DNA from 3 places in the Paenibacillus sp. G2S3 genome. Region 1 is predicted to be linked to each of the others. Evidence: predicted binding sites of a transcription regulator. Region 1 holds the regulator's gene; each other region holds the start of a gene.
What was found. Region 1 encodes LexA, which represses DNA repair genes until DNA is damaged. Its sites were predicted from a motif close to CGAACATATGTTCG; they were not measured.
Positions count from the first base shown of each region.

Region 1 (10,153 bases):
CAAGACATGGTTCTGTCAGTTCGAAATTTCTAATTGATCAGATAATAATTCTTTCTGACATATTTCATTCAGCCTGCAAATGCTATTCCATTAAACGCAGCATTTACCATCCATATTCCGTTTCTCCCAATTTCTAAGTCTGAGTATAAAAAAGTGAATAGCGAATTTGACCATTTGAAACAGTAGGAATATCGGGGAAATCACCTGCGGTTATGGAGATTGTGGATGCTGTACTCTCTATAGGACCCGGACGGACTTGCGATTCATAGATTAGTGTGCCAGAACCAAGGATTCCGTTTCTTTCTATAACGACTATATAGTAATGAATCTCCTGTCAAAGTAGGTGACCAAGTAAAGGTAAGGCTCCCTACATATAACGGACACATCGTTATCTGCAGCGGACCTGTAGAATACCGGACAGAGGATGTAGGCTGCTACGGACACGGTTACGGCATCAACAATCCGCAAAGAGGATTTACGTATCTCAGTAGCATTAGCAAATCTACAACAAAAATGATAATTATACGGCCGTTAGGCCATCGTCCGACAGCATAAACCCAGCAATGCGGGGGCCGTACCAGATCATTAAGGGAGTAGGAGTATCCCTCATCTCCCAAAGGCACAGTAGACGCAAACTGTTCACTAGCAAAATCCATAAGAGCTCGTTTAGAGGGTTCCAATATAAAAACCAACAGTGGTATTAAACTAAAAAAAGTCCTACTGTTGGTTTATTGAACTAACGTTTCCCGTTAGTTCGAAAAGCTGACCCATTAATTAGGTTATTCACCTAAAAACTCTAAAAACTTCCTTTCGGCTTTTCCCCAATTAAGCCAAACAAAAACATTTGAGAAAAAGCGAACCCTTTATACGTTTTCGATAGACATGTAGGAATTGTCAGATCAAGGTCCATGTAGGTGGTAAGTATCCGCTGTGTGAATTCTTTTTGATTCGTTAAGGAAGATTCCTGCAATTGTTTTGCAAACTCATTGCTTACGTTTTCTCTCCCGCCAAGCGCTTCTTGTAATTGGTACCCTGCCATATATAGTTCAGCAGCTATTTCTTCATCAACTCGCTGATGTTCAGCTATATAGGTCGAAATCCAGTCACGCACTAGTGACGAGGTATCTTTATTATTATCTTTAGCAACCTGTTGGAAACTCTCTTTCATGTCTTTTGATATTCGTATTTGTAAATTAGTATCCATTTAATTGATTCCCCCTTAGCTTGAATATGCTAATTGTAACTCAACCGTAATCACAATGTCAATACATTGTTATTACGACAATCAAAGCACTATTACCCTGCTTCATATGGTTCGTTACTCCGCTATTCTGTCCGTTAGCTTAATAAGTCTTTTTCATCGAGAGTTATAGTAATTGTTGCGCAGTACGAAGATACATGACATTAAGGGATAGTGGAGGTTACAGCACTCCTATCCCACATATTGCGAATTAGGGAAGAGAAGTTCGTTTTGATAACGAAATGATGTTTTTGTCCTTATCATCACCATGGTCCGCATTTTCTTCTACCTCTTTTTTCTCATCGTGAAACTCAACATGAGAATAGGCCGTGATGTAGTCAAATGGAGTGTAATTATTACTTGGTAATTTTCTTGTAAGTAATATCTTGACAATGATGATTCCTAATGAGAGATAGAAAATGGCTCCTACTCCAACCAACATGAATTGTACTAAGTTCATTGTTAACACCACCTTTGTTTGATTTTATAATTTAATGTTAATATTTACAAGTTTACCGAGATTTAATGCACATTACGAAGATACATGGACAGAGAGGGTTAATAGCCCTCCTCTCCCAAAAGGAGGATATAAGAGATAGTTTGGCTGTACTGAACTTATAAGGGGGCTGAGACCCCGATCAAAGGAGACTACTCATGAGAGAGATTAAGTCCGAGGGAAACGTAAAAATGGCGAGTGGATGTACGGCAGTTTGGTAATGAGCAGCGAGGGTGACACTCACATCATCGACCATGAGAGTTGGTATAAGTGGAAGGTTGATCCTGAAACAGTAGGTCAATACATCGGATTAAAGGATAAGTACGATCGGGAGATTTACGCAGGAGACATCCCACGTGATCCGACTGGTATAGGAGAAATAGAATGGGTTCAAGAGCATTGCGCGTACATGGTGTTCACCAAAAATCCGAGTAAATACCACCATTTGGAGTCAGATGGAAAGCTGTTACACACCGAAATCATCGGCAACATCTTCGAGAATCCAGAACTAATAGAGGTATAAGGGGGAGAAGAGGATATGAGCACAGCAAGCTATCAATTATCCGATAAGGCAGGCTTAAGCAACATCATAAATAAATCAATCTCTTCAAGCATTCCCGAAGTCCTTCATAAATAACAGCAACGAAATTATCCTTGAACCAAGAAATAATGTGTACTTCCGGCTGGAGGGAGTCAATACAGAGTTGGACTTCAAATGTAAGATGTTCGCGTGGGTAACGAGACTGATCTCTAAAGGATTGAATAAATACTGGGCACCAAAGGTTCTGGAAAGCTTTAACGAGGTGCTGGGCACAACCTTCAACAAGGATGAAATGTATGAAATCTATGACCGTTTAGGAAATGACATCAATCGAAAGCTGACTGAGCAGTTCATAGAATCTGGTTACGACATGGCGCTATTAAAGAGAATGTAATTCATAGGCCGTCAGGCCATCGAGTCAGAACGAAAAATCGCAGTGAAACAGGAGCCGGTACTCTTAGTTCTTAACCATTAAAGATATACCATAGTAATCCATAAGCTATTCCGAAGTAAGCAATCACACCCAGTAAAGAGATGGATAAAAGAATAATGATAACTTTTTTACCGTTCATAAAATTCACCTCTTAATTCGTTTAAAAAACCTCTCCCAATTTTTAGTGTAGGGGAGAGGCCAAGAAAGAAAGATTGGGCACAGCCCTCATCATCCAACTTGATTATAAATTAATAAATACTTACCATCAATTGATTTTATAACTGGAGGTCATACCTAATGAGCGATTGGTACTCAGGAATCAAAAGCAAGGAGATTGAATCTACAGGTGGTGGGCAAGGAAAGATTAAAAGCTCACAACTCACAGAGGAAGAGAGAGCAAACCTAGATTTGAAATATCCCAAACCTATTGGTAAGGCTGACGAGCGGCCATTTTATGATAAAGGGGTCAATAGAATGAGATACAAGGACACTCAAAAAGCATTGTCGGACGGGCATAGACAATTTATTTTTACTGCAAGCACAGGAAAACCTGTAAAAGTGCTGAAGTGGGGATCGAGCTAGGTGAGATTTAAGGATGCATATAACATGTATCCAATCAGCACAAACATGAAGATGTTCTCTATGATGGTGGAAGGTATTTATACAGAAAAAAGCCCTGATGCGTCAGGGTAATAGCAGCTTCTATCCTCTACCAAAATAATACCACAAAGGGGATTGAGGATGAACATCGCAAATAGTAAGGATCCTGTATTGAAGGTAACTGACTTAGGTCCTGCAACTGCTCTTAACTATCAATTCTCCCTCAAAGGCGCGGAGCGAGCATATAGGAAGGCTGATGCTGATGATAAAAAGGTGACTTCTGGAATGGAATCTGACTGTGAGTTTGTCATTGAGTGGCTGAATTCAGGACGGAGACCAGGGAAAAAGCGTGGAATTGAACGGCGAGCTGGCTATGAACGGGAAATACTACTGGATCCAATACGAATGAAGGCTTTCGCTTGTGATTAAAAGGCGGGAAGCCCAGCCAATCTTTCAGATGAACAACGGTTCCAATTAGAATATGCACTTAATCAATTAAGCGAACGAGAACGAGAATGCTATACTCTGGCACATGGTCAGTGCATCTCACATTCAGAATTAGCCAAAATGCTCGGCATTACCTACGGAAGCGTTAGCGAATATATTCAACGAGCGCAGCGTAAGATTAGCGATACCGTAGACTTTTTGAATATTAGTGTATAAAAACTGGCCAGGTCTCTTATGAGTGGCAAGTATGGAACGCAAACATCGGGTGAAGATGGGTCACACACCACAATTAACATATGGAAATTGTTGTGAATGTCTGTAATAGTGGTGGTTTGAAAGATACGTCGCAAATATGATTCAAGTTAAGCGAATGAAGTTTGCCAGTGTGTGATGGATTGTGAGAGTTATGTGAGCGGGATTCGGGATTGAGGGCTGGGAAGGTAACATTGCGGTTTAAATACTGAGATTCTAATGAAGGGAGCGCCTCGTGAGCAATGGCTGTTGGGGCGCTTCTTCTTTTTGAAGATTTACATGAGCTAAACGGAAAACTTCGTTAGATTAGTCGTCTGAATAGGCTATAGGTTCGCATACGAAGCCGCTATCGGACTCAGTGGACATTATACGCAGCTTTCCCCCTATATTTGGTTTGCTATCGGACCCCAATGCAGTTATTGGACTGAAAAGTACCCTATGTTATGCTCTTAAGAAGCAATAACGTCACTGGAGTCCGAAACCCTGCGCAGTAGGTGATTATTTGGCAAATAGCGTCATCTGGGTCCAAAATTCGCAGAAGAGGACTCTTTGCTGTTTGGGTCATAAACTAAGGAGATCATAGAAGTGCAATAATCCTAAAAATCCATTATTTAAATTTTTCCAATTAGATAAGGAGAATAATGTTAAAATATCTAATATATATCGAATACTTTCCTGGGAGGCGTAATAATATGCACATTTTCATATATATAGGATTAGCTTTTTTCGTGATTTCTGGTATATGTGTGGGCGGATTTACGACAGGTACTCAGCAAAGAGGGAATTTTTATTCGGAATCCAAAGAAGACCGTAAGATTAAAAACAAAGTAGCGAATTGGTCTGCTTTAGGAGGCGTTTTTTCATTAGTGGTTGCTGGGATCATTTATTTATTGTGATTTTTATTTACATAAAGTACCAAACGAATTATATTGAAAGAACAGCATAAACGATGAGGGGGGTTATATTTGGCGAAGATTTTTAATGAGAATACAGTTTCATTTAAACAGAAGTTATCTCCGATCCCTGAGTTTGCTTGGCATACGAGTGAGAGATTAGCTGAGATCGCTAATTCCAAACATCTAGTCTTCGACATAAGATCACTAGATCCAGATAAATATTCTTTTCCTTATCATTTTCATAGAAGCGCTGAAGAGATATTTGTAATTTTGACGGGAAAAGCGATGTTAAGAACTCCCGAAGGTTTTACCGAGGTTTCTGAGGGGGATGTGTTATTTTTTGAAATGGGGCTCGAAGGTGCTCATCAACTTTATAATCATACGGAAGTACCATGCCGGTATCTTGATCTCCGAACGAATCAGGGTATAGATGTTTGTGAATATCCAGACTCAGGCAAAATCAACATTCTCCCTTATCAAGAAATCTATCAGGCGGATCAGCAAGCGGATTATTATAAAGGAGAAGAGCAGGTAAGGGAGAAATGGAATGGAATGGAGGATCACACTTGATTCAAGATCGATGGTTCACAGTCACGAAAATTGATCCAATTACTTATGCAATCAGTGAATATGGACATTGGGAAAAGGTGCACTCTTTTTTGTTGTTAGGGAAAGAACAAGCGGTGTTGATTGATACGGGATTAGGCATCGATAATATAAAAAGAATAACGGATCAGTTAACGGATTTACCTATCGCTGTCATCACTACGCATGTGCATGCAGACCATATAGGCAGTCATGGACAATTTGAGACGATCTATGTTCATAAAGAGGATGAGGATTGGCTGATTAATGGAATACGAGGTTTGTCACTTGCCCAGATCAGAAAAGATATGAGCCGAGATATTACTCTTCCTGTTCCTGAGACGTTTGATCCTAATACGTATACACCTTATCAAGGGAGACCAACAGCTCTATTGCAAGAGGGAGATGTGCTTGATTTAGGCGGGCGTAGATTAGAAATTTACCACACACCGGGTCATTCACCAGGTCATATTAGCATCTTTGATCATGCCAACGGGTATCTGTTTACAGGGGATTTGTTGTATGATGTTACGCCAATTTATGCTTTTTATCCCTCTACTAGTCCGGCAGATTTAGTGGCTTCTTTAGAAAAGATTGCGCAAATTTCAAATGTATCTCAAGTATTCGGCTCTCATAATACGTTGGGTCTAGATCCAGCTATTTTGCAAGAGGTTATGAAGGCAGTTCGTGAATTACGTGAACGTGATCTAGTCGCTCATGGTACGGGCATTCATCAATTTAACGGATTTAGTGTGCAATTTTAAAATGAATGTTGGATGCAGCGAAAACGGCCCTCTCAAAAGGACCGTTTTTTTGTCATTCCTTAAGGTTTTCAAAATTTCTAATTGGGAAAAGTAAAGAGAAGTAATAAGAGGTGGGAGGGGACGTCTATTCGGATACGATCGACCTGAAGAATGCATGCAATTGTTGTACTTGGGAGAAGGCTTCTTTATACTGATTATCGGATTGTTGAATAGGTAATAAACCTGGCAAGAAGGAGATGCTATACACAGAAGTCCCATTGCTGTTTATATATATTTTAAGTGTAAGTTCCTCGATAACTCCTGCCTCTTCGTCAGCGTTATTAAGCACATTAATATTCGCACTTGAAGCAGTTGTTTTACTGTTTTGTTGTCTTTTAGATACTTTTGAAAGGGTAAGTGCGTTAACAACAATCTCTGATCCCATTACATTATCGAAGGAGTATAGCTTTGCTATAGCTTTTTTGCTTGTCTTCGGATCACTGCTACCTATGGCTATTTTCTTATAAGATTCGTTGAGCGCGATTAAGTGAGACTGATTGGGGGGGATAAATGTTTTGGTAAATATGATGTTAAAAGATGAGATTGCGTTTAACAGCCTAGAAAGTTCTGAAGAAGCAGATAGCTTTTTTAATTCTAGAATAACGGCGCTTAGAATTAAGGCTACTCCTATAATAGCAAACATGTACATCAAGAAAATCAGCATGTAATCACACCTCCTGTTATCTCAGTAGAGCAAGATTTATTGCTTATTGAAAGATATGCCTGAATTCTCTCTACTAGTATCTGTTAAAAGCGAAAATCGTGGAAATTTAGGAACGGCTTCTTTTTAGAAAAAAGAAAACACCCAGAGATCTGCCGATTCTGCAATCTGAGTGCAAAATTGGGGCAGATGCCTGAGTGCTTTTTAATATAATTACGTCGAAATTATAAGAAATTGAAGGCTGTGATTTGATCGGTATAAACAATTAGCTGTTTGTATTCGATCGGAGATTCATAATTAGCGTAGACTCTTACAGTAACCTCGTTTAGGACTACAAAGTTATAGCTGAAATTTTTATCGGGATGTTCTGCACCTAAATAAGATATGTATTCATCTACAATGACATCATCCATCAGAGATTTTAAGTCAAATACATCCTCTTTATTGGAGGCGGAAGGGGAGATCGTCCCTTGAATGCTGCCGAATGAGGTGAGCAGATTTACTTTTTTTCCACTAGCCTGATCGTTATTTAATAATAAGCCAGAGAGTTTAACAAGTGCATCGACTTTGAAATCGACGAGAGTTCTAATTTTTGAGTTGTTCAAAACTAAACACTTCCTTTCAATTTGAAATCCTGTTAACAATATTCGACATATAACCGCATAATTCCTAGTTCGTCATCAAAAATACTTAAATACAAACACACCCCATCCATGGAACTAGGAGTGAGGCGTGTTTATCTATGGATAGATTTAATTCCTGATCGTTACTTGTGTTCCAATCGGAACAATCGCAGCTAGTGCTAATACATCCTCATTGTACATACGAATACAACCGTGGGAAACCTCGTGCCCTATGGATGCGGGATCATTATTTCCATGTATCCCATAGTGAGGCTTAGATAGACCCATCCAAAAGACTCCAAATGGACCACCTGGATCGGGTTGTTTGTTAATGATTGTGAAATCACCTAATGGTGATTGAGTTAACATTTTACCGATTCCGACGGGGAATCCCCTGATCACAGTATCATTATCAAGAAGATAAAGCATACGCTGCGTCAGATCCACTATAATTCGGTAATTTGGCATTGCGCAACACTCCTTTCTAAATAGGATATGAGCAGGACGCCTAAACGGTTATTCATTAAAAATGGCCATTTTAATCAATGAGAACATATGTTCTAAAGAGGATTAGTTGAACAAAATAGCAGAAAAAGAGCTGTTCCACATTTGCGGAACAGCTCTTTTAAAATCTAAGAAAATATATATTTAATACAACACATTTTCCTTATACTTCTCGCAGAAACGGATACCATCCCTTAGAGGGCGGTATCCGTTTACGATTGGTAGGAGTGCATGCTTAGTGGATATCTCGAAATAATCCGATAACTCTGCCGAGAATGGTCACGCGATTAAGGCGAAGAGGCTCGTACGCCGGATTCTCCGGCTGAAGACGGATATGATCACGTTCTTTATAAAAGGTCTTCACGGTTGCTTCATCTTCTTCGGTCATAGCTACAACGATATCTCCGTTGTCAGCCGTTTGTTGTTGGCGAACAATTACATAGTCACCATTCATAATTCCTGCTTCTACCATACTGTCACCTTGAACCGATAACATAAATACTTTGTTATCTCCAACATAGTGAGTTGGAAGCGGGAAATAGTCTTCAATATTCTCAGTAGCAGTGATAGGAACCCCGGCGGTAACCTTACCTACGACAGGAATGCGAGCGACGGTTTGTGCGAAATGATGGACATTCTCGGAATCCTCTTGGCCAAGCAATTCTATCGCACGAGGCTTCGTTGGATCTCGACGGATAAGTCCCTTCTTCTCTAGCCGATCCAAATGACCGTGAACTGTGGAGCTGGAAGCAAGTCCAACAGCTTCACCAATCTCCCGGACGGAAGGAGGATAACCCTTGCTGCGGACTTCGCTACGTATAAATTCCAGGATCGCCAGCTGGCGACTTGAAATCTTTGACATTGGAATCAACCCCATATAGTAATGTTTGGGAAAATTATAACATAGAACTACCGTTCGCACAAACATAAGTTCTAACTATTATAAATATTAATTCGAAAGAGTTAATAAATGGTAGTCTCGTATTGATTACGTTTCCTTCATCTAAATGATAAGAGTGATTTTTTTATATGAATAATATGGTAAATATTAATTTCAGAAAAAAAGAGAACAATTGTTCTGAAATAGTATTGAACAAAACACATGTTCGTGTTATTATAATCTCAAAAGTAAGAACAAGTGTTTGGAGGATGATATTCATGTTAAAATACAGTACATACCGTAGCATCTACGATAAAGCCCCCGTGGTTGAATCTTTAGGACATAATCCTATTTCCCGAAATTCTGCTCAGATTAAAGAGTTTACAGAGCATTTGCTTCAAGGACTGATGCGTTTATTCCGGAGAGATTTTGTTATTAAGCTGACATTGATTATTGTGCTTGTACTATCAGGGCTTACAGTAGTAGGTAATGTATTTGCAGGATCTACTACTTTAATGAAAGATGAGAAGCGCGTAGTGGTTGAACGTGGAGATACACTTTGGAGTATTGCACTTGAGAATAAACCTTCTGATATGAAGACGGCTGTATATATAGAAGGAATTAAAAAATCCAACGGTATTAAAGGCAGTCAGATTAATGCTGGAGATATCCTCACTTTACCTATTTATTAATATTCTAAGAACATAATAAGAGGACATGAAGAGCTTGCAGGGAGTAAACCTTGACAAGCTCTTTTTCTCATGGCAGAGTTAGAATTAATTTATAAGGGGAGGGAAAGTTTTTGAATATTGATGAGTTGGTCGCGCGTATTAACGAATTGGCACGCAAACAGAAGAGCGTAGGCCTTAATCAAGAGGAAACGGCGGAACGCGCCAAGCTTCGTGAAATTTATTTGGGGAATATTCGCAATAACTTCCGAGCACAGTTGAATACGATTGAATTGGTCGATAATGATGAGCATGAACAAGGTAACAAGGGGCTTAAGCATTAACACCCTGTTCCTTTTCATAGATATTACTGGATGACTAGGGGGAACGCATATGGCCCGTTCTTGGGAAAGAATGGTTCAACGCAACACACAGCAAATTAACAAGCAAAGAAAGAAGCAGGGGAAGGAAACGATTTACGCATCTAGATCTAAGTCTCCTGGTAAGAACAGTGAAACCTTTAA
Region 1 covers NZ_CP126095.1:3,764,703-3,774,855, reverse strand. The annotation lists gene QNH28_RS16485 (hypothetical protein) at 797-1,204, opposite strand; gene QNH28_RS16480 (DUF3951 domain-containing protein) at 1,452-1,700, opposite strand; gene QNH28_RS16475 (YopX family protein) at 1,957-2,259, shown strand; gene QNH28_RS16470 (hypothetical protein) at 2,441-2,671, shown strand; gene QNH28_RS16465 (hypothetical protein) at 3,008-3,292, shown strand; gene QNH28_RS16460 (hypothetical protein) at 3,452-3,739, shown strand; partial or broken gene QNH28_RS16455 (sigma factor-like helix-turn-helix DNA-binding protein) at 3,773-3,973, shown strand; gene QNH28_RS16450 (DUF5316 domain-containing protein) at 4,702-4,905, shown strand; gene QNH28_RS16445 (cupin domain-containing protein) at 4,975-5,475, shown strand; gene QNH28_RS16440 (MBL fold metallo-hydrolase) at 5,472-6,254, shown strand; gene QNH28_RS16435 (hypothetical protein) at 6,379-6,957, opposite strand; gene QNH28_RS16430 (hypothetical protein) at 7,179-7,559, opposite strand; gene QNH28_RS16425 (L,D-transpeptidase) at 7,707-8,045, opposite strand; gene lexA (transcriptional repressor LexA) at 8,317-8,943, opposite strand; gene QNH28_RS16415 (LysM peptidoglycan-binding domain-containing protein) at 9,240-9,653, shown strand; gene QNH28_RS16410 (DUF896 domain-containing protein) at 9,764-9,973, shown strand; gene QNH28_RS16405 (hypothetical protein) at 10,023-10,153, shown strand, end outside.

Region 2 (10,153 bases), 330 kb from region 1:
GAGAGTAATGGGATGCAGCCGGATATCCTCGTCAATAATGCCGGTAAATCGCATTACGGAATGCTTGCTGATGTGACCGAAGAGGAATGGGATGATATTATGTCCATTAACTTGAAGGGAACCTTTATGTGCAGTCAGATCTTTATGCCGTACATGGTGTCTCAGCGTTATGGTCGTATCATTAACGTTTCTTCTGTATGGGGGATCACGGGAGCTTCTTGCGAAGTAGCTTATTCGGCTAGTAAGGGTGGAGTGAATGCCTTTACAAAGGCTTTAGCTAAAGAGTTGGCTCCATCTGGTGTAACTGTTAACGCGGTAGCTCCAGGAGCGGTTAATACGAACATGCTGTCCAATTTACAGGAGGATGAAGTCCGTATGCTGGAGGATGAAATTCCGGCAGGACGCTTAGCTACTCCTAATGAAATATCTTCACTAATTTATTTTTTGGCTTTGCCTGAGTCCGGGTATATCACTGGCCAGATTATTAGTCCGAACGGTGGGTGGATTACCTAATTCTTAGTTGGAGAAAAGCTCCAGCATAAGAACTTAGTGTCTGAGACATATTATAAGTGTTGTTTTTAAATCTCACGTAAGGCGGCTTACAGCCTGTATGCAGGTGTTTGACCGTAAACATGAAGGAGGATTTAAGATGACACAAGAAGATAGCGTAATCAAAAATTTTGACACCTGGAAGAAATTTCTAGGAAAACGAGTTGTACAGGCGGAGAAACTTGGGATGAGTGAAGACACAATCTCAAAGCTGGCTTTTGAAATCGGGGAATTTCTCGATGAAAAAGTGGATCCAGCAAACACTCAAAACCGTGCGATCAAAGAGCTATGGGACGTCGGCAACGATGAAGAAAAGCAAACGATCGCAAAACTCATGGTCAAGTTGGCGAAAAATCACGCCTAAGCTTGCGGAAAAGCTCCCCTTGTGGGAGCTTTTCTGCAATTATTACAGGACTGACCTTGCCTTTCATTTTTATTTTATATATCATTAACATGACCCGTGTTTCAGACCCCTTTGTCTGAACGGCATTTTTTTGATGTATATCAAAGTGCGGGAAAAGGAATCTATGAGGTGTACAAGTGGAATATAAACAATGGTATATGGAATACAAGATTCACAAGAACAGACCCGGTCTGCTTGGTGATATCGCTTCAATGTTAGGGATGCTAGAAGTCAACATTCTGACGATTAATGGCGTTGAAGGAAAGACTCGCGGAATGTTGCTGGAGACCAATGACGATGACAAAATAATGCTGATGGGCGAAATGCTCAAGAAAGTTGATAATATTACAGTTTCAGCTCTGCGGTCTCCAAGACTCGTAGACAAGCTGGCTGTGCGCCATGGGCGATATATTGAACGGGATTCAGATGATCGGAAGACGTTTCGTTTTACTCGGGATGAGCTTGGTCTATTGGTCGATTTTCTCGGGGAACTGTTTAAAAAAGATGGAAATCAGGTAATAGGACTTCGAGGTATGCCCCGTGTAGGAAAAACGGAATCAATCATTGCTGGCAGTGTCTGCGCTATGAAGCGTTGGACATTTGTCTCCTCGACACTTTTACGTCAGACGGTTCGAAGTCAATTAGCAGAAGATGAGATGAACCCACATAATGTATTTATTATTGATGGTATTGTTAGTACGATCCGCTCCAATGAGAAGCATTATAATTTATTACAAAATGTTATGAGTATGCCAAGTACGAAAGTGATCGAGCATCCAGATATTTTTGTGCGGGAATCTGAGTACACCTTTGATGATTTTGATATTATTATCGAGCTTCGCAATAATCCAAATGAAGAAATATTGTACGAGTCGTTCACGACTAGCTACAGTGATGATTTATAGAACAACAATGAACAATGATATTCATTGAAATTTACAGGAGGTGATGGTATGTCGGAACTGGGCCGGCAATTGAAAGAGGCGCGTCTGCAAAAAGGGATGAGTCTTGACGATGTCCAGGAAGTAACGAAAATTCGCAAAAAGTATTTGGAAGCCATCGAGTCTGGAGACTATAAGGTGCTTCCAGGAAGTTTTTATGTTAGGGCGTTTATCAAAACGTACGCAGAGGCAGTAGGGATGAGTCCTGACGAACTGCTAGAGGAGCATGGGAATGTACCTGCCCCTCCCGAAGACACAGCCATGGAAACGGTGATTCAAAAACGCAGCCGTAGACCTGAAACCGAACGGAATGCAAAATGGCTGCCAACAGTGCTAATGTGGACATTTCCAATATTAATTATTGTTGTGATTTACATTTATGCCTCTAGTTTGAACAAACCGGACCCTGATCAGATTGATCAGACGAATCTGACGAATGAACAGCAGGATCCTACGACAGCACAAACATCACCACCGGCTTCAGGAGGTGGAGTTGTGGCGCCAACTTCTTCGGCAGGTGCAGAAGCAACAACTGAACCTACTACAGAGCCTACGCCGACTCCAACACCTACGCCTTCTCCGCAATCCATTACAGTTACACCGGATGGGAAGTCAGGCAAAACAACAAAATTCAAGGTTTCAGCTCCGGCTGGAAGTGAAGTGAAGGTTGAGATTTCTGCTACTGGGGTAAGTTGGCTTGAGGTGTATAAAGGTGAGAACTCTAAAGGTGAGAAACTCTCATTTGGTAATACAGCTGCAGGAGATCGTATGAGTTTTGTTCTTGGAAGTGAAGGAATCTATATTAAATCTGGTTATTCACCAGCTACTGAGATTACTGTTAATGGACAAGTAATTACAGATGAAAAGACTTCATCCCGACTGCTGCTTAATCTGGATGATGGTACTGGAAGCGAAGCGATCCAGAATGAAGGAACCACAGATACTACTGACCAGACTAATGAAACAGGCCAATAAGAAATACGATGCATAGACTTTGGCTTTACGGGGAACATAAGAATGTTTCCAGTTCTTAGCCAAAGTGAGGTGTACATTTTTATGATTGTTAGCTGGATTGTTGCTGGACTTGGGGTTGTTGTCAGTCTCATCGGATATTATATGACACCAAGTGCTTGGGGTTATGGAATTCTCGGTTTCGGTCTTGCGCATATTGTGCTTGGGATTCTGGATATGTTTCGAAACCCAGTCCGAAGCAGATAGAAAACTTAGAAATGAGCGTCTCCAATGGTATACTTCCGCTGGAGACGTGTTTCTACCCATTGAACAGAACTCATTTCGAAGGAAAAGCTCCACTTTGTGGGGCTGTTTTCTGTGTCGGGTGAGGTACATATTATCCAAAATTAGACTTAAGGGTATCATTCTTTTATAATAGTAGCAGACTAAAAAGAACAAAGGACGTGGAGTTATGAGTTCAGAAAGTTCATTTGATATCGTATCTAAAATGGATATGCAGGAATTAACGAATGCGATTCACCAAACGGAGAAAGAAATTGATAACCGATTTGACTTTAAGAACAGTAAAAGCAGTCTGAAGCTTGAGAAAGACGCTCTTATTATCGCCTCTGAGGATGAATATAAGTTAAATGCTGTTATTGATATTTTACAATCAAAGATGGTAAAGAGAGGCATCACGCTGAAAAACTTGGATTTCGGTAAAGTGGAGCCAGCTTCTCTGGGAAGTGTTCGTCAGCGCTTAGGGCTTAAGCAAGGAATCGATCAGGAGAACGCGAAAAAGATTAATATCCTGATTCGTGATTCGAAATTGAAGGTGAAGAGCCAGATTCAAGGAGATCAGATCCGCGTAACTGGTAAGAGTCGCGATGATTTGCAACAAATTATCCAGATTTTGCGTAAAGCTGATTTGCCGCTGGACCTGCAGTTCAACAACTTAAAATAGAATTTTGTACCCCGCAGTGCTTATTAGCACCATGATGCGGGGTGCTTTGTATTTTTTTTGACACCTATTTATAGCTATAATATACTTGCTTAAGTAGAAATAGATGAGCCTGACTCAGGCGATTTGTATGAACGATTTAGGGGAGGAACTTCAGTGAATTTGCCCAACCGCATCACGCTAGCACGTATTTGCCTGATCCCGATTATGATGTTTTTCTTACTGGTGGATTTCAGCTTTTATCCAGAACCGATACATTGGGGCTCTTTTCAGCTATCTGTTAATCATTTGGTAGCAGCTGTAATCTTTTTGCTTGCTGCGAGCACAGATGGAATAGACGGCTACATAGCAAGGAAATATAATATGGTCACCAATCTCGGTAAACTTCTTGATCCGTTAGCGGACAAGCTGTTAGTTTCTGCAGTTCTGATTTCACTTGTGGAATTGGGCAGATGTGACTCATGGATCGCAATTGTTATCATAAGTCGTGAGTTCGCAGTAACCGGGCTTCGCCAGATAGCATTGTTAGAGGGAAAAGTGGTTGCCGCCAGCAAATGGGGTAAAATAAAGACGGTTGTACAAATTGTAGCGATCTCACTGCTGTTGTTGAACAATTTCCCATTTCAATTCGTCAGCATTCCTGTAGACGATATTGCCATTTGGGCTGCAGCCTTGATCACTATTTACTCTGGAATTGATTATTTTGTGAAGAATAAGGATCTGCTACAGCTGCATAATGCTTAAGCATTTTAGGTAGCTATATATAGGAGAGGTAATAGGTAAAGCACCTATTACCTTTTTTAAACCCTAAAAGCAGTGTATCTACATTATAACGAGGAGGCGAAAGCCAGGTATGAAAGCGGAGATTATAGCAGTAGGCACGGAGCTTTTGCTCGGTCAAATCGTAAATAGTAATGCCCAGTTTTTGTCTATAGAACTAGCTGCTATTGGCATTGATGTATATTTTCAAACCGTGGTTGGCGATAACAGCAGTCGCTTGCAGCAAGCGATTGAAATCGCTCAAAGTAGAGCTGATGTTATCATTTTTACCGGTGGTATTGGTCCGACAGAGGATGATCTTACGAAAGATGCACTGGCTGCTGCTCTAGGTCGAACACTCCATATAGATCGCATGGCAATGGATCATGTGCAACGTTTCTTTGATGATCGAAAGATCGTTATGACGGAGAATAACCGTAAACAGGCACTTATAATTGAAGGAACAACACCTTTGCCGAATGAGATCGGTCTTGCTGTTGGTATTGCTTTTGAGCATGAAAAGAAATATTATATTGTGCTTCCTGGTCCACCTCGTGAGATGAAACCGATGTTCGTAGATAAGGCTGTACCGTGGCTCCAGCAGCATGCACTGACGACAGAAATGCCAATTTATTCTAAAATGCTTAAATTCGCTGGTATCGGGGAATCCCTGCTTGAGGATAAACTCATTGATCTTATTCACAGCCAGACTGATCCGACCATCGCTCCTTACGCTAAAGAGGGAGAGGTAACCGTCCGTATTTCGACAAAGGCGCCTTCCGAGCATGAAGCTTTCAAGAAGCTGGAGATTCTGGAGAATCAGATCAAAGAGATTTTACCAGAACATTTATATGCAAATATTGATGTGCCACTGGAGCAGCTAATTGTGGATTGGATGGCGGATGCAGGTCTGACTTTAAGCGCGGCGGAGAGTTGCACTGGAGGCTTGCTGATGGAGAGTATAACCAACATTCCAGGTAGTGCTTCGATGTTTGCGGGAGGAATTGTCTGTTATTCTAACGACCTAAAGAAAAAGCTTCTGAATGTGCCAAGTGCTTATTTGGAGGGGCCAAATGCTCCTGGGGCAGTGAGTCGTGAAGTTGCCGAGGTGTTAGCTGATCAGGTGAGAATGATCGCGGACAGTGATTTCGGTTTATCTGTAACAGGTGTAGCAGGACCGGGCTATTCTGAACGTAAGCCAGTTGGGCTTGTATTTATTGGTCTGGCTGAACGTGGGCGTAAGACAGAGGTATATGAGCTTAATCTTAAAGGTACTCGTGAAAATATCCGCCTGCGTACTGTTAAAGCTCTGCTGTATCGACTATGGCGCAGACTTGAGGAACGCAAGGTGGAGACACCACTTGAGGGTTCAGACTTGTAATGGGAGTTTAGCCCAGTTATAATTGAAACATACGGAAGAACCGTGGCACTGAGATTTCTTTGCTGCGGTTTTTTGTATATCTGCAGAGATTTTGATCACTATTTTTAGTTAGGATCATAAGTCGTTGATGTCCGGTGAAGTGAAGAAAATAGTTAACTTCTATATCCGGAGGGAGGCTTACAATAAAAGGGATAATTAACGCTTAAGACAAAAAAAACGAATGTATGTTCGAAAAAAAGCTTGGCAAGACCTCACAAACACGTTATTATATTATTATAAACAGTGAAGGAAGTGGTCTGATTGTCAGATCGTCGTGCAGCGCTTGATATGGCGCTTCGTCAAATAGAAAAACAATTTGGTAAAGGTTCGATCATGAAACTGGGAGAATCCACTCATATGCAAGTGGAAGTTGTACCTAGCGGATCTTTGGCACTTGATATTGCGTTAGGTATAGGCGGACTTCCAAAGGGACGTATTATTGAAGTGTACGGACCTGAATCCTCCGGTAAAACAACTGTTGCTCTTCATGCTATTGCAGAAGTTCAAAAACAAGGTGGACAAGCTGCATTTATCGATGCTGAGCATGCGCTCGATCCGAAGTATGCGCGTAACTTGGGCGTAAACATTGATGAATTGTTGCTATCTCAGCCAGATACGGGTGAACAGGCACTTGAGATTGCTGAAGCACTTGTTCGTAGTGGCGCAGTAGATATTATTGTCGTTGACTCTGTAGCTGCTTTGGTTCCTAAAGCGGAAATTGAAGGCGACATGGGTGATTCTCACGTCGGCCTACAGGCTCGTTTGATGTCTCAAGCGCTTCGGAAGCTATCTGGTGCCATTAGTAAATCGAATACAATTGCTATCTTTATTAACCAGCTTCGTGAGAAAATTGGTGTTATGTTCGGTAACCCTGAGACAACTCCGGGTGGTCGGGCGCTGAAATTCTACTCTTCCGTGCGCTTGGATGTTCGTCGTGTTGAAAGTATTAAGATGGGTAACGACGTTGTAGGTAACCGTACCAAGATCAAGATTGTGAAGAATAAGGTAGCACCTCCATTTAAACAAGCTGATGTTGATATCATGTATGGTGAAGGGATTTCCAGAGAAGGAAGTCTTGTAGACATCGGTACTGAAATGGACATCGTGAATAAGAGTGGTGCATGGTATTCCTATGAGGGTGAGCGTCTCGGCCAAGGACGTGAGAATGCCAAACAGTTCTTGAAGGAACATCAAGATATTGCACTCATCATTGAGAACAAGATTCGTGAAGCAAGTAACCTGTCCACTATTGTTGCTGCACCAAATGAAGCGGAAATCATTGCAGAGCAAGAGGAAGAAGAAAAACTACTTCTCGAAATCGAACAATAGAATTTATTAAGGAATAGGACGCCCTGTGATTGATTGTTGCAGGGTGTCTTTTCTTAACACATCAGAAAATGTATATTTGGGGTCCCCGCAAAGTACCTGAGTACGTATCGAAGTTAAGCCACACTTTGTGGGGATATTTTCTTGCTATGAGGTGACAAGCAACTATGGTAATACAGCTGGACATGGATTTTGAATCGGATGAGCAGGACGTACAGGTCCTATCTGATTTTCCTGAAGGAGAACTTTTAGAAATTACTAAGGTAGAACGTCAGAAGAAATCGGACCACCGCTATATCATACATTTCGGAGCCTATAACATGACTGTGCACGAAGACGTCATGATTAAATATCGGATGATTACTGGAAATTCTTTTATGAAAGCCGATTTGGAGGAAATTGTTGTTGCCGATGAGCGTCAACGAGCTTATGTAGAAGGGCTTCGTTATCTAGAACGAAAGCCGCGAACCGCTATGGAAATGATTCGCCGTTTACGGCAGAAGGAAATAGGGGAGACTATTATTGCGGAAGTGGTGCAACGGCTACAGCAGGAAAGATTTCTTGATGACCCTTTGTATGCAAAGCAATGGGCGGAGCAACGCATTACGAACCAGCGAAAGGGGAAAATGTGGATTCGCCAAGAGCTACGTGAGAAAGGAATCGACAAAACCTTGATCTCGGAAGCACTGGAGAATGTCAGTCCTGAACAAGAACTAGAGAGTGCACTTCAGATTGGACGTAAGAAATGGAATCTCATTCGTGGTGAAGCCACAGATAAGCGCAGAAAGACTGGAGCCTTCTTAATGCGGCGTGGATTCTCGGGCGATATGGTGCGACAAGTGATCAATACTTTACTTGAGGAAGACAATTATGAGGGTGAAGATGAGGAATTTTACTAGACTCACTGATTCTCTTGACATTAATGCTCATATCGACTCTCTTGACAATGTCTTTTTATAAATAATAAAATATAACATGAATCGGCATAAAGTAAGAAACCTTTTTCCTTCCCAAAAAGGGGACTTTTTAAAAACGATTCGCGTACAACTCATATGAAATGTAATCGCCGGATAAGGCGGGCAGTGTGCATGTGCAGCATGTGCAGTATGGCAATCGGTTGTTTACCGGTTTTTTGTATGGTGATGAACGGATAGTTTAACAACTGCACAATTCCCAGGGATATACCTTGGAGAGGAACCAACGAGGAGGTGAACAGATGCAAGCATGGATCTGGGTCATTATCGTTCTCGTTGTAGCTGCATTATTCTTTGGGTTCGGTTATTTTATTCGTAAATCCCTTGCAGAAGCTAAAATTCAAAGCGCAGAAAGAGAAGCCGTAGTCATCGTGGAGAACGCGAAGAAAGACGCTGAGGCGCTGAAGAAAGAAACGGTATTGGAAGCTAAGGACGAAGTCCATAGAATCCGTACTGAAGCTGAGAAAGAAACTCGTGAACGTCGGAATGAAATCCAACGGCAAGAGAGACGTTTGCTGCAAAAGGAAGAATCTCTGGATAAAAAAATGGAATCGCTTGAAAGAAAAGAAGAACAAGTAGCTAACAAAGAGAAACGAATTGATGAAACCCAACAGCAAATTGATGTTATTTACAAAAACCAAGTCACTGAATTGGAGCGTATTTCCAATTTAAGCATCGAAGATGCAAGAAGTATTATTCTTAGCAATGTTGAGCAAGAAGTTCGCCATGAAACGGCTCAAATGATCAAAGAAATTGAACAGCAGGCGAAAGAGGAAGCGGATAAGAAATCCCGCGAAATCATCACACTCGCTATCCAACGCTGTGCAGCTGATCACGTAGCGGAGACAACAGTTTCAGTTGTTACCCTGCCGAATGAAGAGATGAAGGGTCGGATTATCGGTCGTGAAGGCCGTAACATTCGTGCACTCGAAACTCTTACAGGTATCGACCTCATTATTGATGATACGCCGGAAGCAGTTATTTTGTCGGGATTTGATCCAATCCGCCGTGAAGTGGCTCGTACGGCACTTGAGAAGCTTGTGGCAGATGGACGCATCCATCCCGCTCGAATTGAAGAGATGGTGGAGAAATCCCGCAAAGAAGTGGACGAACGAATTCGCGAATACGGTGAACAAGCTACTTTCGAAGTGGGTGTTCACGGATTGCATCCAGATTTGATCAAGATTCTGGGTCGTCTGAAATTCCGTACAAGCTATGGTCAAAATGTATTGAAGCACTCCATGGAGGTTGCTTATTTAACTGGACTGATGGCCGGTGAGCTTGGGGAAGACATCGTGCTTGCAAAACGTGCAGGATTGCTCCATGATATCGGCAAAGCGCTGGATCATGAAGTAGAAGGATCGCATGTCGAGATCGGCGTTGAACTAGCGAAGAAATATAAGGAACATCCGGTTGTTATTAACAGTATCGCGTCTCATCATGGAGATTGCGAAGCTACCTCGGTTATAGCTATGTTGGTTGGTGCAGCTGATGCATTGTCAGCAGCAAGACCTGGTGCTCGCCGTGAAACACTGGAAACGTATATTAAACGTCTAGAAAAACTAGAAGAAATCTCAGAGTCATTCGAAGGCGTTGAGAAATCATTTGCTATTCAGGCAGGCCGTGAGGTACGCGTGATGGTACAGCCAGAGAAGATTGACGATGCAGAGGCATTCCGTCTTGCTCGCGATATTACGAAGATGATTGAAAGTGAACTGGATTATCCAGGACATATCAAAGTTACCGTTATTCGTGAGACACGGGCTGTTGAATACGCTAAATAGGTGGAATATAAGGTTAAGGGATAAGATGTAACTTATACTTTCTTATATTTGTTGAGAATTGGCCCCTAAGCGGGGCCTTTTTTCT
Region 2 covers NZ_CP126095.1:4,093,806-4,103,958, reverse strand. The annotation lists gene ymfI (elongation factor P 5-aminopentanone reductase) at 1-513, shown strand, start outside; gene QNH28_RS17920 (DUF3243 domain-containing protein) at 650-913, shown strand; gene QNH28_RS17915 (DUF3388 domain-containing protein) at 1,090-1,857, shown strand; gene QNH28_RS17910 (helix-turn-helix domain-containing protein) at 1,906-2,868, shown strand; gene QNH28_RS17905 (hypothetical protein) at 2,950-3,111, shown strand; gene QNH28_RS17900 (YajQ family cyclic di-GMP-binding protein) at 3,317-3,808, shown strand; gene pgsA (CDP-diacylglycerol--glycerol-3-phosphate 3-phosphatidyltransferase) at 3,962-4,549, shown strand; gene QNH28_RS17890 (competence/damage-inducible protein A) at 4,659-5,945, shown strand; gene recA (recombinase RecA) at 6,246-7,313, shown strand; gene QNH28_RS17880 (regulatory protein RecX) at 7,478-8,209, shown strand; gene rny (ribonuclease Y) at 8,527-10,068, shown strand.
Region 2: a site for LexA is predicted at 6,163-6,176, ahead of recA (recombinase RecA). Genes of this name have one in related genera too.

Region 3 (10,153 bases), 1.3 Mb from region 1:
AGGAGAGTATTTATGGCTTATTGCACAACCTGCGGATCAGAATATAAGCAGGGCGCTAAATTTTGCGGGGAATGTGGATCCAGCATTGACGGCACCGCTCCAGTGACCGCCCGCCGTCCATCAGCAAATCAAAATGCTATTCAAGAAGTCGTGCTCTGGAAGGGTAAACCTGCCAGCATCTCTGATCGTCTTAAAGGAATCGTACGCCTAAACACGACTACGTATACTATTACAAGCCAGCGCATTATGGTAAAGACCGGACTTATCGGTAAAAATGTCGAAGAGATTGAATTACTGCGTGTACGCGATTTATCCGTAGCACAATCTATCATGGACCGGATGCTCGGTATCGGTACATTAACTGTATTTTCTGATGATGCTTCAGCGCCTCAGCTTCTTTTTCGAAAAATCCATAATGCCCAAACGGTCAAAGATGTTCTTCGCAAAGCCGTTCGTGACGAGAAGATCGCCAACAACATTAGCTACCGCGAACAAATTTAAGACCCTTTCACATTAAAAAAAGCCCCGAAATTCGGGGCTTTTTTCGCTCTCTTATGGAAGATAGAACGCTCCTGCTGGAATAATCCCCTTGGGTTGGCTAGGACTTTCCCACTGCAATACAATTCGCGCGTCACCTTCATTCTCATAGTACTCCACCTTTACTTCATGCAGCTTGCCTGCAATCAGATTCACGGTACCCTTTCGCTCCTGTCCACTCTGATTCACCCAGCTATCAATAATCAGCACTCCATCAATCCACACCCGCACCCCGTCATCAGAGGAGGAGTAAATAGTATAAGTCTCACTATAAGCTGCAGTTAGCTTGCCACTCCAACGTATAGAGAAAGCGTCGACACGAATGGTCGGATCGGGCGAACCCTGTTTCCACGAAAATTGAATGTTAGCATCGGTTCGCGTCAGCGCAGGAGCGCCGCTAAGGTTCATGTTATTGTAATATTGCCCCCATAGTCCACTCTGCAGTACACTATCTCCCTTAGCAGCCACAATCGCCGCTTCAGCAGCATACTCTTCCCGTGTGAATACAAAGCTGTCGTTCATAAAGGCTTTTATCACCGCATCAGTGTTCTTCTCATAAAGAAGCTTGCCCCAGGTCATCTGATAAGACCATTTGGGCTGTGATTTAGACAGTAGTGCAGGGGACGGAAGCTCTCCATTTTCTCCAATCGCGATCACTTTTCCACGACCCAGATCCCATAGACTATCATAGTGACTTCCCTTAAAATCCCCACCATAGATATCTAGTGCCAGCACATCTACTTTGTCACCGCTCGGGTAGTATTCCGCAGGGTCATCACTCCATTGATTTTTAGCATTTGGGCTCCAGACCCACAATAAATTATGCAGCTTATGATAGCTAGTAAAGCGGTCAAACATAAGGTTCCACAGTCCCACGTAGTTGCTCTTCTGCCCCCACCAGAACCATCCGCCATTCATTTCATGATACGGCCGCCAGAGCACAGGAACGCCTGCGTCATTAAGCTTTTTTAAAGAAAGGGCTATCTTATCCAGATCAGCGATCAGTGCGTTGTACTGAGTGGTACCCGGAGTTATATATTTGTCAAAATCAGCGTTGCTTATGCTCGTAGATACGTTAGCCCAAGCGGGCGCTGTCCCTGGCAACTGAGCGTGATAGCTAATCGTTACGATTCCACCGGCTTTATACCAGCGAATAGCGCTGCTAACGACCCAATCCCGCTGATTGTCTATTAGCGCCGCCGTCTGATTATTGATTGCTCCCAGCTCATAGCCGTGAAGTGCGGCGTATTGCCCACTAGTATTTTTCAGTTTCCCATTAAACTCATCCGCGCTCTCCAAATAATCATGCTGTCCACTAATCCATCCTTTTCCTTGCAGAAAATAAAGGGTATTCAACAATTGCTGAGCAGAAGGAATCGTTTCCGAATCTGCCGGAGCCATTTGTAATTTACGATACGCTATTTGCCACTGAACATCGCTCACAAACCTCGATGCCGAATCAACCATATTTCGAAGGTTGCGCTGTTCCATCCACTCTCACATCCTTTTAACTTTTTTAAGTTATAGTATGGGGATACTAGTGACATGAACTCAGCGAATGGACATGAAGTTGTAAATTAATTTAGGACAGTGTAAGGAACTGCTGAATAAATTCACGGCTCAATAAGAAAGGAGCCTAGCGGCTCCCGACCAAACTCTCCAAATTACCTCGTATATCTCAGCGGCAGTAATTCAGTAATATCATATTTGGCTAATTGGCCGTCCTCGGATACAATGACTTTGCAGTCCTTCCCATAATCAGCAATTAACTCACGACACATCCCGCAGGGAGAGACTACTTTAATCTCTCTTTCCTCGCTGTCCGGATCAGGATGCCTTACCGCAACAATCGTATCAAATTCCTTGTAGCCTTCGGATATCGCTTTTCCAATCACCATCGCTTCTGCACAGACTGTAATCCGCCCCATGCTAGCTTCTACATGCACCGCTGTAAAGATCTCACCCGTCTTAGTACGGAGCGCTGCCCCTACATGGTGTCTTTCCCATTCATAACGTCTAGTAATAATATCTTCAGCAGAGGCTATAAGCGTCTGATCTTCAATCGTAATCAAATACTCCATATCCAATTCCGTCCTCCTCTTATTTTTCCTAAGTATATTAAATCGCACTGCATTATGATATAAGATATACTATTTTAAGTTCCAAAAAAGGAGGAGCAGATTTGAAAATACAGAAATTACTCACCAGTCTCATCATTGTTGTGTTACTTGCTTTGGGCGGTTACTGGTATGAACAGAACGGAGATCCGGCAGCCCCCTCGTCCACATCTGATTCAGAAGTTGTTCAGCTGATCTTCCCATCAGATCGTTATCCTGAGACCGCCAAGCACATTCAGGACGCGATTGCCAAAGGGGAATCTGCCACATGCACCATTAACCGTGAGCAGGCTGAAGAGAACCGCAAAGAATCCTTAAAAGGGATCCCCACCAAAAAAGGCTACGACCGCGACGAATGGCCCATGGCCATGTGTAATGAAGGTGGCCAAGGGGCCGACATTGAATACATAACCCCAAAAGATAACCGCGGCGCAGGAAGCTGGGTTGGCAATCAATTAGAAGATTATGCGGACGGAACCCGCGTAGAATTTATGTTCAAATAATAAGCTAACGTGAACAATGCTTCAAAAGAATAGCCCCATCCGGTATACACCGGATGGGGCTACAATGTGCATTAGCTAGCTTAGAATAAGCAAGCTTTAGTGATGATAACCAGCAAGATGAAGAGTACCAGAATAGCTCCTGTTGAAGTCCAAGGGCTACACACCGGACCTACTGCTGCTGGGCTTACTACCGGACCTACGTTACATCCACAACCATGTTCAAATCCCATTTTCAATTCCTCCTAATGATTAATGACTACAGCACAAGATATGTAAAAGGGAGATAAGCCGTTTGGGCGAATTGGCAAACAAATGCTATTCACCTAATGAATTCGGTAGGCACAGTCGATAAACAGGATATACACAAAGGAGGTGCAATATGGATATAGCCGCATTATCAATAGCAATGAGCCAAGCATCCTTAGCTCAAAATGTAGGAATACAAGTCATGAATATTGCCAAAAATCAGGCTGAAACCCAGAGTCAAACGATGGTGGAAATGCTGGGCAAAAGCGTTGCTCCGAATTTAGGAAAAACACTTGATATTAGTGTTTAATTGCATTATGCTAAGGACACACAAGAACACTCGTTCTTATGTGTCCTTATATTTTTTACCCTACATAGCCCCTCGGGCTTTTCTTTTGTCTTATTATACGAACATACGATCCTATAATTGATTCTGAATGAGGTGAATGATGTGAATAACATGAAATCCTATTATCAAATGACTGCGCTGGAGAAGTGGACGGAAGATTTATACAAGCGTCTGAACCTTACTCAGCCTTCGCAAATTTCGATTGCTTATATTGCAGAACGGCTTAATATTTGGGTTCATTATTTGGATGTAAGAAGCAAGAGCATCGAAGCATCAGCGGGGATGTACACCATGTTTATCGACAACCGGCTTCCAGCCAGTCTGCAGCGGCTAGAGTTTCTCCATGAGCTCTGTCACCTGCTCCGCCATGGTACTAATCAAATATTGATGCCAGAGCATTTTACGCGGGCACAGGAGGATGAATCCGAGCGTTTTATTCTTTATGCAGCTATGCCCTACTCCATGATTTCACGAATGACATTGCCTGAACAACGAGAAGAGGCGATCAGCTATCTTGCAGCAGAATTTCAAGTGCCAAGCGAGCTGGCTTTACAGCGGATTGATCAAATTCAAAGACGTGTTTTTCAGGGGCAATTATTGGCCGTGATGGGAAGAAACGAAGAACGATTAACACATATTCAATAATGACTGCGGAGATAATAAGGGTAGTCGCAATGAAGGACCATTAATAATTATGGTGGAATTTCTCGCAAGGGGGAACGATATGGAAGCCATTAAAGTAATTGAATTATTGATGACTCATCCAGATTATAACGTAGATGCAGTACACCCCGAAATTCCGGATTTTGTTGGGATCGAGTCGATTGAAGTGGATCATGAAACGGGAACCTTCTCCATTTTATTGCAAGAACCTAAAGACGACTGAAGATGATTTGTGTAAGTTCATAATAAAAAGGCAGCAAGTATAGTATACCCAGGCAATTCTTTACCTACGCGGGTTTAACTATCGGTGGGAAATTTGCTGCCTTATTTGTAATTATAAGCTCTGTTATGCGACAAATTGAGTCAAACCAATAAGAATTAGAATGAGGAATATACCCACAAACCCCCAAATAATAAACCATAAGATTCTGAGACCTGGTAGCCTGGGACTAGTATGATTCTCCAATACCTTAATTCGCCGCTCCAACTCCTGTATTTTCTCTTCTTGTTCCGTCATCTTCATTCCTCCCTTCTAATGTGTAGTTACAAGATACAATAGATATGACATACCAGTCACAATATATTATCTTATAATATATACATTTTATCTAAATGGAGGGAATTAATGAAGAAAAGAACAAAAATATTCCTTATTACCTTCACTATTGTATATGGAGTCGCTTCTTTAGCGCTTCATACCTTCCGAAATCATAAGGGTTTGACCCAAACTATACATATAAACATATTGAGGAGACCCTCCCGTAAAGGGGAACTACTACTATAAAAACGCGATTGTCTCAGCAGTCATGATATGGCTGCTGGAGCAATCGCGTTTTTTTGATTCTAACCCTTGAAACAGTAAAAATATCATTTGAGTTAGATACTATTTTGGGCGTACTTTGCAGCTATCGGACACAGCTGACCTTATACGCAGCATAATCCCTCTTTTAGCTTACTAACGGACCCCATAGCCTCTATTGGCATAAAAAACACCAAATATATACCACTTGAGATGGAATAGCTGCACTTGAGTCCGAACCCCCGCTCCAAAAGCAATAAATTTGCAAATAACGACATCTGAGTCCGGAAGTCTCAGGAAATAAATTGTGACTCGGCAGTTGTTTATCCCAATCGCTAACAAATTTTCTCAGGAACATAATGTGACCAAATGCCGTCCTAAATGGTGTTATAGGTAAAGGGGGCATAGAATCATGCAACGATCCATGACCCGGCCGGGAAATCATGTGATAAAGAGTTACGAAATCTACGCAGATATGCTGTTCCGGATTGCTTTGGTCCATTTAGGCAGCCGCCAAGATGCCGAAGAAGCCACTCAGGATACCTTCATCAAGCTAATAGAAAAAGCGCCAAAGTTCAAAGACGCTGAACATCAGAAAGCATGGCTGATCCGGGTAATCACCAATCATTGTAAAACATTACTGGGCAGAGGCTGGCGCAAGCGCGAGGTTAAGCTAGAAAATGCTGAGCCGATTGCGGTAGACTCCCCCGAGGATTTGGCTCTACTACAGTTAGTTATGGCGATGCCTATGAAGTATAAAACCGTAATCCATCTTTATTATTACGAGGACTATCCCATCCAGGAAATCAGCAAGATTCTGCAGATTAGTCAGTCAGCTGTGAAGATGAGACTTCAACGGGGACGGCAACTGTTAAAACTGGAGCTGGAAGGAGTGGAATCACAATGAAAGAAGATCAGTTTCGAACATTATACAAGAAAGCGGTGGATTCTATGAAACCAGGTGAAGAGATGAAAAAAGATTTGATCGACAAACTGGAGCAACCGCAGGAACGGAAACGTCCACGCAAGACGGTTTATATCGCGGCAAGTATCGTCCTCGCCGCCGGGATCGGCTTGGCCGCACCTAATATATGGCAGCAGTTAAATGGCCAGAGTCCCCAAGAGCAGATTGCCCAGGTTACTCCGGGCTCAAGCAATTCTGGTACAAATGCGTCTGGAAGCATTGTCATTCCGAAGGTGGAACTGCCGGATACCAAGTCTGGAGCTATGACAGATATGATCGCCTTGGTCGTATATAAAGATAACATTTATACACAGTCTGCGACTCGAATCAACGCAGCCGATGCTGCCGCTCTGCGCGGTGACAAGCTGGGACGTACTACTGGTGGCATCGATGAATGGAGCGGCAAAGACAAGTATATTGAGTTAGCTTCTAACATCGGTGAGACAGATATCTATTCCGTGAAGGGATATGATTCCAGTTTCCTGATTATGTCCTATTCGGAAATCAACGGCGAGGTATTCGCCGAACTGTATGAGCATACAAACGGGATCACCGTAAACAGCGGCGCAGATCTATTTGGCAAGCTAAATCTTGAAGGTCGAATTACTTCCGCACAGTGGGAAAGCTTCGACAGCTGGAACAACGGACAGCAGCAGTACACACCGCTCGCTGACGGCGAGGCGCTTAAAGGCTTTCTGACGGCACTCCAAGCAGCCAAACCACTGGCAGCAGAGCCGCTTATTGAGCAAGGCATCTACGATAGCGAAGACCGCAAGGTCTTCTATCTCCAGTTGGATGACAACGCCCGGGTAGAACTGACGCTGTTCGGTCAAGGACTTGTACGCTACGGCCAGGCGCCGGTATTCTTCGAGGTCGAGTCCGGGGCATTCCAGCAGCTATGGGAAAGTATGAAACTATAAGAATGATGATCGGAAACCGAGAGTACAGCGATAGGAGCAAAGCTTGGGACAACTTTTCGGGCACCATACCCATTAGAAAAGTCTAGCTGGATACAAAAAAAAGGCGCTGCTGCAAAACCATTTCATGGCTTTGCAACAGCGCCCTTTTTGTTGTCGATTAATATATATGTTGAAGAAGAAGTGATTAGATGGGTGCAAAAAATAAAGTTATTGCTGGTGACTATGAAGGTAAAGTAATAATGTCTACTCTTGGAATTGTAAATTTGCAAACTGGTTTTTTAAAAACAATCACAATAGACAAAAACACTGTAGAGGATTAGTGGGAGGATTTCTACTCGGACCGGTTGGTTTGCTCGATGGCCTTTCAGCTAAGAATAAAGGAGTTCATATAATTGCAGTTCAGTTCAAGGATGGAAAGAAGAGTTTAATAGAGATAGACGAAAAACTTTACAAAGCTTTTTTGAAGAATTGTTTTTAGAGAAAGTACATAGTGTAAAAGAGCCGTTGTAGGTTAATCCTATGATGGCTCTTTTACATGTTCAATACCGCTATGATAACGGGACTCAAAAAAAGAACGCCCACCATGGACGTTCCTGAGATTCTTATTCGTATACAACGTTTCAGCTAGTTACGCATTTACACTTTCTGTTTTACGATCCTGTCTTGTGTGTAATGTTTTCATCGCAAATCTTGCTATCGGCTGAGCAACCAACAGTTCAATCCAAAATGCTATACCAAAGTTTCTTGGCCAGATATGAAGGAAGTTTTTAAGTGGCTCTAGACTTATTTGTTTCGTCCCAACCCATGTGCCGATAATCGATAGTAAAATAGATAACACCGTAACATTCAATAAAGTATTCAACAGCACCCTAGCATTAAATCCATCGGTTTGTCCCATGAATTTCGGCATCACTTTCCCAACAATCGGCCCAGCAACTAATCTTACGGAAAAAACTACGATCATCCACATAAACGGAATAACCTTTAGTGTATCTATATACACTTCCTTACTGAAGCCACGTTCCAACCCCACAATAATAGGGGCAATAGTGTTTACTGAAATGATTGAAATAATGAGTAAAAATAATATACCTTCTTTTCCGTTTCTGGGCAGTCTTGTGTCTCCATGCATGTTTGTCATCTCCGTGAATCATATTTCAGATGGCAGACGTATCATGAGACATATATTTTTGGCCCAAAAAAAGACCAATATCTCTACACACTGATTTAATAATTATAGCACTTTTTTTCAAATGAATGTCAGACCTCTATTTAAGATATATTAAATCCCTCTGCCCTTTAGTTCAATCATAAAGATTTATACTATCTCTGCGATAAGCGCATGGCGATAAATCTGGTATCAGTGCATCCGTTAGCAAGCTCAAAATTCCAGCCTTCCTAATTCTCTTCCTTTTGAATTTTTGTGCCTGTAGACAGCAAAAAACCTTACAAAGTAAGGTTTTTTGCTAAGTGGGCCCTGAGGGACTCGAACCCCCGACCAATCGGTTATGAGCCGACCGCTCTAACCAACTGATATAGAGGAAAGGGATAAACGCCTTAAACTCTATTCAGAAATTCTTGTTATTATTGGAATTATCTAATATTGATTAAATTGAATTAAAATGAGTTTGTGACCAAATTCGTGACCAATGTGACCCTTAGACCCTGGAGTTTGTCCTACAATCAATCTATCCAATGGCCGCGCCTTGAAATACTCATAAGTTCTGTGTGCAGCCATCCGTCGAAGATGATAGCCGTTTCAGTGGCATATCCACTTCAATCTTCCGCTGAGTAATTTCACCTGTTTTATCCAGATATATCATTTCAATTGTTTGGCCGATACTCATTCACATATGTAAAAAATCCGTCAGTTGTGCTGACGGATTAAACGATTGAGAGTTCGGCTAACATTTTATAACAAGATAGTCTTAGAAATAATTACAAGGAGAATAAACAGTACCAAGATTGCACCGGTAGATGTAAAGGCTCCTCCGATACCACCGCCATATCCACCGCCAAAGCCAGCAACATTTTCGCTCATTTCAAATTACCTCCTCTGCATTTGAGTACATCTTAGCTTATGCAATTCCCCCCATAGCGCTTGGGTAAATAGGTAATGAGATATCTATCCATTTAAAGCCCCGACTGTGGGCAAAGGTTAGAATGAGGATCTGGACCAAATCAGGCATGCTGCATAGTCCAGTATTTACAGAGTTTATCGTATAAACCTAAACTACCCCCAACGACTTAATGTTGATGGGGGCAACTTTCATTATCTTCATTACAAATCCGCAAGTATCTACTGGCAGATATCCACTATGGGTGCTGGTCATAGTGGGAGGTTTGAAACTTAAATCAAGAAAGTTTTAGATATGATTACCAACAATATAAACAGAACCAGAATTGCAGTCGTAGAAGTAAAACCTCCGCCAAACCCTCCAGCAAATTCACCCATCATAATTCCTCCTTTGTAAATTAATACTACTTAAAATATACAGGCTTTTGTAATGATGACCAACAAGATAAAGAGCACCAAGATTGCACCTGTGGATGTAAAGGCTCCACCAACAAAACGTTCAGGTTCACGTTCACGTTCTCCAATACCGCATCCGCATCCACCAACAAATTCGCCCATTCGTGAATTCCTCCTTTGTAATTGAATACAAATGTAGGATATGCCAGTTTCCTGATCGTGCTTGGGTATTGAGATATGAAATTAACCCCGCTAACCAATTAAGGTAGACGGGGTATTTGATATATTCATTTCTCAAGTAATAAACATCAGCAACCTTAACGCTCCCATTTCTGGACTGGACCCTCACAATCAATTATGCAGCCAGCTAGATCACCACGGCGTTCAAGTATATCTACCTGTGACTATGACAAAGCAGCCGAAAGGAATTCAGAGTCTGTCTTTAGGACTTTGTATATATTACTCAATATAATCACTCCTAAAAAGATAAGGTACAAAGCGCTGCTCCTAATACAATAACTCCTACGATCATCACAACAACACCTTTTCTGTTTTTCAAATAGTTATATCCACCAATAGATA
Region 3 covers NZ_CP126095.1:5,031,433-5,041,585, forward strand. The annotation lists gene QNH28_RS22095 (PH domain-containing protein) at 13-501, shown strand; gene QNH28_RS22100 (glycosyl hydrolase) at 553-2,028, opposite strand; gene QNH28_RS22105 (cytidine deaminase) at 2,202-2,618, opposite strand; gene QNH28_RS22110 (NucA/NucB deoxyribonuclease domain-containing protein) at 2,726-3,157, shown strand; gene QNH28_RS22115 (hypothetical protein) at 3,238-3,387, opposite strand; gene QNH28_RS22120 (YjfB family protein) at 3,537-3,713, shown strand; gene QNH28_RS22125 (ImmA/IrrE family metallo-endopeptidase) at 3,864-4,397, shown strand; gene QNH28_RS22130 (hypothetical protein) at 4,477-4,638, shown strand; gene QNH28_RS22135 (hypothetical protein) at 4,762-4,932, opposite strand; gene QNH28_RS22140 (RNA polymerase sigma factor) at 5,627-6,121, shown strand; gene QNH28_RS22145 (hypothetical protein) at 6,118-7,098, shown strand; gene QNH28_RS22150 (hypothetical protein) at 7,287-7,418, shown strand; gene QNH28_RS22155 (DUF2798 domain-containing protein) at 7,727-8,230, opposite strand; gene QNH28_RS22160 (hypothetical protein) at 8,814-8,945, opposite strand; gene QNH28_RS22165 (YjcZ family sporulation protein) at 9,011-9,139, opposite strand; gene QNH28_RS22170 (YjcZ family sporulation protein) at 9,449-9,553, opposite strand; gene QNH28_RS22175 (hypothetical protein) at 9,584-9,733, opposite strand; gene QNH28_RS22180 (hypothetical protein) at 10,050-10,153, opposite strand, start outside.
Region 3: a site for LexA is predicted at 3,812-3,825, ahead of QNH28_RS22125 (ImmA/IrrE family metallo-endopeptidase). Genes of this name have one in related genera too.